DNA from 3 places in the Rhizobium sp. N324 genome. Region 1 is predicted to be linked to each of the others. Evidence: predicted binding sites of a transcription regulator. Region 1 holds the regulator's gene; each other region holds the start of a gene.
The links. Region 1 encodes LexA, which represses DNA repair genes until DNA is damaged. Its sites were predicted from a motif close to TGTTCNNNNTGTGTTCNG; they were not measured.

Region 1 (3,483 bases):
TTGTAAACGAGACCGATGCCGAGCTTTGCACAGAGCTCCTTCAGCGTGCCGGCAACCATGAAGGCATGGTCGCGGCTCTCCATCTGGCAGGGGCCGGCAATCAGCGACAGGCGGCCGGTATTGGAAAAGGTGACCTGGCCTGCGCCCGCGCCGATCCTGACTTCCGAATTCGTATCAGTGCTCATCATCTTTCCTCGAAGGCGAAAAGCGTGCCCTGCCCGGGCGCCGGCTTCACCAGAATACGATTGTTCTTGCGCGTGTAGGTCACTCCGTTAGCAGCCAAATGCGCTTCTGTCACGGCAAGATCGGCGACGGTGAAGCGGATGGCCCGGCCGCGCAGGCCGCGGTCGGCGGATGAGACGGCAAACTCGAAATAGGCCTCCAGCCCTTCCGGCGTCATCAGGCTGATTTTCGCATTCGGCGCCGCGATATTGACGCCGAAACCGGTTTTCTCGACGGCCGACTGCGCCATGACAAGGCTGACGAAACCGGCGAAGGCGGAGGCATCAGGCGCGCACAGCGCGATCTCGGCGATGCCGGTCACGCCATTGGCATGTGTCTCCAGCGCGCCGCGGTCGGCCGGCAATGGATTGATGCGTTGGCAGGTGAAGAGAAAGAAATCGGGTGCCCGCAGATCCGCGGCAAAGGCCAGTTTGAAGCTGCCGATGCCTTTGGAACCGTCCGGCATTTTCATCAGCCGGCTGAACTCCAGCATCTCGCCGGCGCTCAATCCGCCTGAAATGAAGCTTTGATGATCGAGGCCGGCATCCTCGGTGCCGAAAACCACGGCCGAAAGCCCCTCATCGCCGCAACGGAAGCGGAAGGCCCGGTTGCGGGCGGTGAAGACATTGCCTTGCCGCGCCGAGGACTCGCTCTCCTCGACGCTCGCGATACCGAGCGGCTCCAGATAGGTCTTGTCGGCGAAGAAGACGCAGGCATTTTCCGTTCCGAAGGGATGACGGGCATCGGCCGCAACGGTGAAGCCGAGCTTGCCGAGTCTTTCGCGCGCCAGATCGATATTGACGACCGGCAGCACGACATGATCCAGTGGGTGCGGCTTGGCGGAATTCGTGTTCATGATATCCCCTCCTGCAATTGCGAAGAGATGTGCGACGGCGCCTTCCTCAATGCAAGACATGGCGCCGATCCGGCGAATGAAAATAAAAATCTCAACGAGTTGGCGCCAAGTTTTACGGAAATTTAGCTACTTGCGGAACACATATGGAACATATAGTGTCTGTTCTGGATTTGTTTCAATCAGGGGTCACACGCCGATGCTCACGCGCAAACAACAGGAGCTTCTCCTTTTCATTCATGAGCGCATGAAGGAATCCGGCGTTCCACCGTCCTTCGACGAGATGAAGGACGCCCTGGATCTGGCCTCGAAATCCGGCATTCATCGCCTGATCACGGCGCTTGAGGAACGCGGCTTCATTCGCCGCCTACCGAACCGCGCCCGGGCGCTCGAGGTCATCAAGCTTCCGGAGGCCTATAGCCCCAGCATTCAGCCCCGGCGTGGTTTTTCGCCGAGCGTCATCGAGGGCAGCCTCGGCAAGCCCCAGCCGGTCGCCGCCCCCGCACCCGCAAAACCCGTCGCCGACAACGGCAACTCGGTCTCGGTGCCGGTCATGGGCCGAATCGCCGCCGGCGTTCCGATTTCGGCGATCCAGAACAACACCCACGACATCGTCGTTCCCGCCGACATGCTCGGCTCGGGTGAGCATTATGCGCTGGAGGTCAAAGGCGATTCGATGATCGACGCCGGCATCTTCGACGGCGACACGGTGATCATCCGCAACGGCAGCACGGCAAGTCCCGGCGACATCGTCGTCGCCCTCGTCGATGACGAGGAAGCGACGCTGAAGCGCTTCCGCCGCAAGGGCGCCTCGATCGCGCTTGAAGCCGCCAACCCGGCTTATGAGACCCGGATCTTCGGGCCAGACCGCGTCAAGGTGCAGGGCAAGCTCGTCGGTCTCATTCGCCGCTATCACTGACGCTGGACGGGCCGGTTTCGGCGAAACTATTGCTGCGCCAGTCATAGGCGCGATGGCGTATCCACGGCCGCGACAGGCTCTCGAATGCGGTTGCGACCTCCAGGCCGGCGTCCGCGAAGCGCAGCTCGACGGAACCGGTCCTGCGTAGCGTCTCACCGGTAAAGAGCGTCGCGCCCGAGCGGCAGCTATTGAAACGCAGGCGGACAGACGTGACGACGATATCGGAGGCATCGCAGGCCGGACCGAGATAGGCGGCATTGTCGATGACGGTGACGACGCGCCCATTGCCAAGCCTTGATGTGCACCAGGCCTTTTTGACACAGGAAAAGCGGTTTGTTTCACCGCCCGCCGCCGCCCGCATCGCCGTCCTCGCTTCGATCTGCTGATCGTGGGAAAGCCTGACGCGGCGGTCTTCTCCCTCCGGCGGGATAGCAGGGCCTTCCAACATCTTCGGTGGATGATGTGTCGGCAGGACCAGTGCTCTCTGCCACTGGTCGAAAATGAAATCCGGCGGGTTTTCGCGGTTGGAAGCCATTGCCGCCACTGCAACGAGCGCGACCAGACTGCCATCCTCCGAAATCACCAGATCCGGCGGCCGGGGGACCGGCAGAACCAGCAGGAAGAGCGTCGAGACGGCGAGGGTCGATGTGCCGGCATGGCGCAGCCGGGTGCGCAGCAGTGTCAGCAGCAGGAAGCCGGCCACGGCGACGGCGAAATACCAGGCGGGCAAACGGCCGACGCCGATATCGCCGCCCCAGCCGGACACCGTCTTGGCGACAGCGATCACCAGATCGAGGCCGAAGCCGACGACCTCCCAGAGCGGAGCGTCCAGGCCGAACGGCATGAGCAACATTGCCAGCAGCCCGGCCGGCATGACGATGAACGAGATGATCGGCATCGTCGCGAGGTTTGCCGGCAGGCCGTAGGCCGTCAACCGATGAAAATGCTCGATCGAAAACAGCGCCGTGGAAAAACCGCCGATCAGCGAGGTCAGCAGGACGCCACCGAAGAAACCGGCGACCGCAACGACCGGCCGGAAGATCGGCAGCTTGAGCAACGCGTTTTCGCGGACGCGCCGGTCCTTCCACAACTGATAGCCCGATACCAATGCCAATGTCGCGGCAAAGGACATCTGGAAGCTCGGGCCCAGCACTTCGGAGGGTGAAATGGCGATGATGACAAGCGCCGAGAGAACGACATTGCGCAGGCTGATCGACGGCCGATCGAAGAAGACGGCGATCAGCATGATGGCCATCATGATGAAGGCGCGTTCGGCCGAGACCCCGAATCCGGAGATCAGGTAATAGGCGGTGACGGCGGTGAGCGCGCCTGCGGCGGCGATCTTCTTCGTCGGATAGGCCTGGGCGACGCCCGGAAAGAGGCTGAGCAGCATCCGGAAGCCGACGAAGAAGATGCCGGCCGACAGCGCCATGTTGAGACCCGAGATCGCGACGATGTGGGCAAGGCCAGACTGGCGCAACGCCTCCGT
Region 2 (3,483 bases), 1.7 Mb from region 1:
CGAGCCGGCGCAATGGATAGCACAACTTGCTTCTGACCACTGCTGAACAGGAGTTTGGAAGCGCGAGAGTAGGCATTTGCCAAGTCTAGCACTTCCAAGGGCTTGGCATTCGAGCCCGGATATTCGTTACTCATAAGCATCCCCGGCAACAGGCTTTCTCATCCGTTACCTCCGATCGACTATGTCGAACGTACCGACATCCTTCTCGAAATTTTTCAGCCGAAGCTAATATTTGTAAAGAGCGACGAAGTGAGGAGAAGCCCTTACCCCTAACGGATAAGCAACACAGTGGGACGCTCAAATCGGCATCTCAGGCAGCCTCGGCACCACTTGCGGCAGATCAGCCTCCGTGCCAACGGCGATCGCAGCCGGCAGCACGCCCGCTATGGCAGCAATCAATCGTCCCGAAGCTTGGGTTCGCCGGCGGCGATGTAATTTCATAATCCGGCAGCGCTCAGTGGGAATGTCGCTGAGTAGCAGCCCGCAGCGCAAGCGCGATCCGCATCGCTAGGCGGCCGACCAATACTTCAAAATATCTGCGCAGCCGCCCCTCTGCTTACGCCGCCGCCGTCAGCCTCTCCCCCGCGATCCGGTAAGAAATCGCTTCGGCAAGATGTATACGTCCGACGGTCGCCTTGCCGTCGAGATCGGCAAGGGTGCGGGCGACCTTGAGGACGCGGTGGTAGCCGCGGGCGGAGAATTTCATTTTTTCGGCGGCGTCGCGCAGGAGCTGCAGGCCGGCGGCGTCGGGTTCGGCGAGTTTTTCGATCATCGAGGTGGAGCAGCGGGCATTGGTGCCGATGCCCTTGGCGCCGGCGGCCTCGAAGCGCTCTTGCTGGCGTTCGCGGGCGCGGGCGACGCGGCGGGCGACGTCGGCGCTGGTTTCCGCGGCCAACGGGCGGATGAGATCGGCGGCGGAGACGGCCGGCACATCGATGCGGATATCGATGCGATCCATCAGCGGGCCGGAGATGCGGGCCTGGTAGTCGCTCATACAGCGCGGGCCGCGGGCGCAAGTATGGCCGGGCTCGCCGGCCATGCCGCAGCGGCAGGGGTTCATCGCCGCGATCAGCTGGAATTTGGCCGGATAGGAGACGCGGTGATTGGCGCGGGCAATGACGCATTCGCCGCCTTCGAGCGGCTGGCGCAGCGCATCCAGCGCCTGCGGCGTGAACTCGGGAAACTCGTCGAGGAAGAGCACGCCGTGATGGGCGAGCGAGGCTTCGCCGGGCCGGGCGCGGATGCCGCCACCGACGAGGGCGGCCATGGTGGCGGAATGATGCGGGGTGCGGAAGGGGCGGCGATCGGACAGCTTGCCGCCGGTGAGCTGACCGGCGATCGAATGGACCATCGACACTTCAAGCAGTTCGGCGGCCGAGAGCGGCGGCAGGATCGACGGCAGCCGTGCCGCCAGCATCGACTTGCCGGAGCCGGGAGGGCCGACCATCAAGAGATTGTGGCCGCCGGCGGCCGCCACTTCGAGCGCGCGCTTGGCGCTTTCCTGGCCCTTGATCTCGGCGAGATCCGGCAGATTGGCGGCATTGGCGCGGATCGACGCTTCCGGCCGGGTGAGGACCTGGGTGCCGCGGAAATGATTGGCAAGGGCAATCAGGCTGCGCGGGGCAAGAATATTGACCTCGGCGCCGGCCCAGGCCGCCTCGGCGCCGCTTTCGGCCGGGCAGATCAGCCCCTTGCCGAGCGCATTGGCGCCGATGGCAGCCGGCAGAGCGCCTGAAATGGCGGCGATGGTGCCGTCGAGGTTAAGCTCGCCAACGACGACATAATCCGACAGCGCATCGGCGGGAATGGCGCCGAGTGCGGCCATCAGGGCAAGCGCGATCGGCAGATCGAAATGCGAGCCCTCTTTCGGCAGATCGGCGGGCGCCAGATTGACGGTGACCCGCTTGCCCGGCAGCGACAGGCCGGAGGCGTGAAGGGCGGCCTGCACCCGCTCCCGGCTTTCGGCCACCGCCTTGTCGGGCAGACCGACGATCTGCATGCCGATCTTGCCGGGCGCGACCATGACCTGGACCTCGACCGGCACGCCTTCGATGCCCTGAAATGCCACCGTACTGACACGCGCGACCATATGCCCACCCCTTGCCCGCCAACTCTTATACCGCCTGCAACCCTTCAGGGCCAGCGGTTGCAATCTGGCATGGAAGCGAGAATAAAACAAGAACAATCAAGGAACGCAGCCGGATATATCCTGTGACCGGGGTTGTACCCGATCACAGCAGGGCATGGGGTCGCGGCGGCTCAGCCGCGCTTGCGCTCGATCGCATCCCAGAGCAGGCCTGCGATATCGGCGCCGCCGAATTTTTTGACCTCGCGGATGCCTGTGGGAGAGGTGACGTTGATCTCGGTCATATAATCGCCGATCACATCGATGCCGACGAGCAGGAAGCCGCGTTCCCTCAGCGCCGGGCCGATGCGCTCGCAGATTTCCTGTTCGCGCGGCGTCAGTTCGGTCGCCTCGGCGCGGCCGCCGACATGCATGTTGGAGCGGCTGTCGTGCTCGGCCGGCACGCGGTTGATGGCGCCGGCAAATTCGCCGTCGACCAGGATGATGCGTTTGTCGCCCTTGCGCACGTCCGGCAGATATTGTTGGGCGATGAAGGGCTCGCGGAAAAGCTGGCCGAACATTTCGAGCAGTGAGGAGAGATTGCGGTCGTCGCGGGTCGAATGGAAGACGCCGGCGCCGCCATTGCCGTAGAGCGGCTTGAGGATGATATCGCCCATCTCGTCGCGGAAGCGGCGGATTTCGGCTGCATCCTTGGTGATCAGCGTCTTCGGCATCAGGTCGGCAAATTCGGTGACGAAGATCTTTTCCGGCGAATTGCGCACCCAGGCCGGATCGTTGACGACGAGCGTCTTCGGATGGATGCGCTCGAGCAGATGCGTCGAGGTGATATAGGCCATGTCGAAGGGCGGATCCTGGCGCAGCAGCACGACATCCATTGTGGACAGATCGACGCGCTCGGGCGCGCCGAGCTCGAAGTGATCGCCCTTGACGTCCTTCAGCAGCATCGGCTCGACGCTGGCAAAGAGCTTGCCGTCGCGGAAGCTCAGGCGTTCAGGCGTGTAATGGAACAGCCGGTAGCCGCGCGCCTGGGCTTCCAGGCTCATGGCGAAGGTGGAGTCGCCCGCAATATTGATGCCGGCGACATGATCCATCTGGACCGCTACATTGGTGATCTTGGCCATTTCCGTCCCTCGCTTAATGCCGGACAGATGTAGGTCGGCCCGGTATCAAACGCAACGGTCAATCAAGGGCTTCCGGCGCCAGCCGATTACCGTGTTTCGAGGATCCGCATCAGCCGGCCGCGATAGCTGTCGAGAATGACGGCGAGCACGATGACGGCGCCGATGACGATCGGCTTGATGTTGTCGTCGGCGCCGAGCAGCTGCAATCCGGTCGACAACACCTGCAGAATGCAGGCACCGACCAGCGTGCCGATGATCGAACCCTTGCCGCCCGAC
Region 3 (3,483 bases), 370 kb from region 1:
CGTCATGGCGCTGACGCTCTCCTTCATCGCGACGATCTTCCCGGCCTGGCGCGCCTCCAGGCTCGATCCGGTGCAGGCCCTGCGCTACGAATAAGGAATGCCGCCTTCATGAAACGCAACGTCGTTCTCAAGCTTACCGGCGTCGAGCGCCATTACGGGCAGGGTGATACGCTGCTCCCGATCCTGAAGAGCGTGGATTTCTCGCTGTCGAAGGGCGAGATCGTCGCTCTCGTCGCTCCCTCCGGCACCGGCAAGTCGACCCTGCTGCATCTTGCAGGCCTCTTGGAACATCCCGATGGCGGTGAAGTCACGATCAACGGCCATGCCTGCAACGGCCTGAGCGATGAGAAACGCACCGCCATCCGCCGCAGCGAAATCGGCTTCGTCTACCAGTTCCACCACCTGCTGCCGGAATTTTCCGCACTCGAAAATATCATGATGCCGCAGCTGATCGCCGGGCTGGCCTGGAAGGAAGCCGGCGAACGGGCCGGCCAGCTTCTCGATTATATGCGCATCGGCCATCGTGGCGCCCATCGCCCCGGCGAGCTTTCCGGTGGCGAGCAGCAGCGCGTTGCGATTGCCCGCGCCGTCGCCAATGCGCCGAGCTTGCTTCTTGCCGATGAGCCGACCGGCAATCTCGACCCGGAAACGGCAAGCTACGTCTTCGATGCGCTGGAGGCGCTGGTGCGCCAGTCCGGCCTCGCGGCCCTCATTGCCACCCACAATCACGAGCTCGCCCGCCGCATGGACCGGCGCGTGACGATCTCGGATGGCAAGGTCGTCGATTTCTAATGCATGTCGCCCGGAAGTGTACAGCGGTTCCGGGATAACGAGATGCATAAAAACAACTTCTAATGCATGTCGCCCGGAAGTGTGCAGCGGTTCCGGGATAAGACATGCATAAAAACAACCAGCGAGAGCATGATGCCGAAAAGTGTGTGCGGTTTTCGGGTAACATCATGCTCCAATATGTGGCTTGCAATCAGGGAATGACCAGCCCGCCGCGATAATCGAGCATATAGGCCTTCCGGCCCTCGACCATGATGCATTCATTGCCGCTGAACCGCTCGCAGTTCCCTTCGCTGCGATCGAGATAGCGGCCGAGCGGGTGGTGGAATTCCATTCCGCCGAGAAAGCGCCCCTGCCGATACATGGTTGAAAGTGCTGCCTTGATCACCGCACCGGCGGCAGCGCCGTCGATGACCTCCGGCGCGACGATCCAGCCGAAATAATTCATCACCCAGACGGGCTCGCCGGCAAACCAGACAACCTCCTGTCCGGCGAAATCGGTGCCGCCGAAGTAACTGTCGAGATAGCGCCAGTCGCCGCGCTCATAGCCGATATCGTGGGCGCCTGGCCGGCAGGGCGCGCGCGGCACGCCGCCGCCGACATAGGTGGCAGCCTTGGCCTCCACGATGAATTCATTGAGCATGGCGATGTCGAGCATGATGCCGTTCTCCTCTCGGCTGGATGCTGGCAAATATCCTGCGGCATGTAAAGAACAAAAGTAGAACAAATTCGGAAGCAAGGGGGCGCCGCGAGAGGCGGTCTGGTGTTCCCGCAGCATGTCCGAGCTGGTTTTCAAGCACAAAAACGAAGGAAAAGATTCCTGTTGACAACGGAACATACATCGAACAAATTGAAAACATAACGAGTAAAGGAGAGCCAAATGACTGACATGATCCGTGATATCGCAGCATTCACCTCCATCGCAATGTTCGTTGCCAGCTTCTCGCTGATCGTCATGGCGATCTAAAGTTTTCAGGGGACCGCATGGCAAACATGCGGTCCGGACGCGGGACTTCTTCTGGACATCATCGCCCTCTATGCCGACAATGCGTCCGATTCATTCGGGTGATTGGGAAGGCATGACATGGCGGATACGGCAAAGGGTTCAACGGGTGAGGCGACCGGCGGCACGCCGGGCTTCATCCACCTGAGGGTCCACTCCGCCTATTCGCTTCTCGAAGGCGCTTTGCCGCTGAAGAAGATCCTTTACAAGGCGACCGGCGACAGCCAGCCGGCGATCGCCATCACCGACACCAACAATCTGTTCATCGCGCTGGAATTCTCTCAGAAGGCGATGGACGAAGGCCTGCAGCCGATCATCGGCTGCCAGGTCTCGATCGACATGGAAGACGGGCTGGAAACGGAAAAGCGCGGCGGCCAGCAGGCGCTGGTCAAGCTCCCGTCGATCGTTCTTCTCGCCGCCACGGATGCCGGTTACGAACGGCTGGTCGATCTCGTCAGCCGCGCCTATCTCGGCGGTGAAAGCAACCAGACGATCCATATCCGTGCCTCCTGGCTCGAGGAGACCGGCACCGAAGGGCTGATCGCGCTGACCGGCGCCCTGACCGGGCCGGTCGACGCGGCGATCCGGGAGGGCCATACCGCGCAGGGGGAGGCCCGGCTGCTGGCGCTGAAACGTCTCTTCGGCGACAGGCTCTATGTCGAATTGCAGCGGCATGGCACCTATGACAAACGCCACGAGCAGAAGATCGTCGGCCTCGCATATACCCATGACCTGCCGCTGGTCGCGACCAACGAGGCCTTCTTTCCCACACGCGACGATTACGACGCCCATGATGCGCTGATGGCGGTCGCCCACAATGCCATCGTCTCCGACGACAGCCGCTTTCGCCTGACCCCGGACCATTATCTGAAGAGCCGGGCGGAGATGGCCAAGCTCTTCGCCGATCTGCCGGAAGCGCTGGAGAACACGATCGAGATCGCCAGGCGCTGTTCCTTCGTGCTGAAGACGCGAAAGCCGATCCTGCCGCGCTTCACCGGTGCGACCGACGATGCCGAGGAGGCCGAACGCGCCGAGGCGAGCGAACTGCGCCGCCAGGCTGTGGAAGGGCTGGACATGCGGCTTGCAACGCTCGGCATGTCGCCGGGTTACGAGGAGAAGGAATATCGCGAGCGGCTGGATTTCGAACTCAGCGTCATCGAACGCATGCGTTTTCCCGGTTACTTCCTGATCGTTGCCGACTTCATCAAATGGGCCAAGCAGCACGACATTCCGGTCGGTCCCGGCCGCGGTTCGGGCGCAGGTTCCCTGGTCGCCTACGCTTTGACGATCACCGACGTCGATCCGCTGCGGTTTTCGCTGCTGTTCGAACGCTTCCTCAATCCGGAACGCGTCTCGATGCCGGACTTCGACATCGACTTCTGCCAGGATCGCCGCGAAGAGGTGATCCGCTACGTCCAGGCCAAGTATGGCCGCGAGCAGGTGGCGCAGATCATCACCTTCGGTTCGCTGCAGGCGCGCGCCGCCCTTCGCGACGTCGGCCGCGTGCTGGAGATGCCCTACGGCCAGGTCGACAAGATCTGCAAACTGGTGCCGAACAACCCGGCCAATCCGACGCCGCTCTCCAAGGCGATCGAGGAGGAGCCGAAGCTGCAGGAGGAAGCGGCGAAGGAGCCGGTCGTCGCGCGCCTGCTCGACATTGCCCAGAAGATCGAGGGGCTCTACCGCCATGC

Region 2: the regulator LexA is predicted to act here: its motif matches at 2,167-2,184, upstream of AMK05_RS01810 (YifB family Mg chelatase-like AAA ATPase).
Region 3: the regulator LexA is predicted to act here: its motif matches at 1,620-1,637, upstream of AMK05_RS08400 (DUF5680 domain-containing protein).

Annotation. Positions count from the first base shown of each region.
Region 1 is NZ_CP013630.1:2,115,486-2,118,968, reverse strand. Features, by position in the region: gene kdsA (3-deoxy-8-phosphooctulonate synthase) at 1-185, opposite strand, end outside; gene AMK05_RS10255 (VOC family protein) at 185-1,078, opposite strand; gene lexA (transcriptional repressor LexA) at 1,275-1,994, shown strand; gene AMK05_RS10245 (ComEC/Rec2 family competence protein) at 1,975-3,483, opposite strand, start outside.
Region 2 is NZ_CP013630.1:368,735-372,217, reverse strand. Features, by position in the region: gene AMK05_RS01815 (hypothetical protein) at 1-134, opposite strand, end outside; gene AMK05_RS01810 (YifB family Mg chelatase-like AAA ATPase) at 557-2,089, opposite strand; gene gshB (glutathione synthase) at 2,260-3,207, opposite strand; gene AMK05_RS01800 (ABC transporter permease) at 3,294-3,483, opposite strand, start outside.
Region 3 is NZ_CP013630.1:1,750,274-1,753,756, forward strand. Features, by position in the region: gene AMK05_RS08390 (lipoprotein-releasing ABC transporter permease subunit) at 1-94, shown strand, start outside; gene AMK05_RS08395 (ABC transporter ATP-binding protein) at 109-792, shown strand; gene AMK05_RS08400 (DUF5680 domain-containing protein) at 983-1,447, opposite strand; gene dnaE (DNA polymerase III subunit alpha) at 1,874-3,483, shown strand, end outside.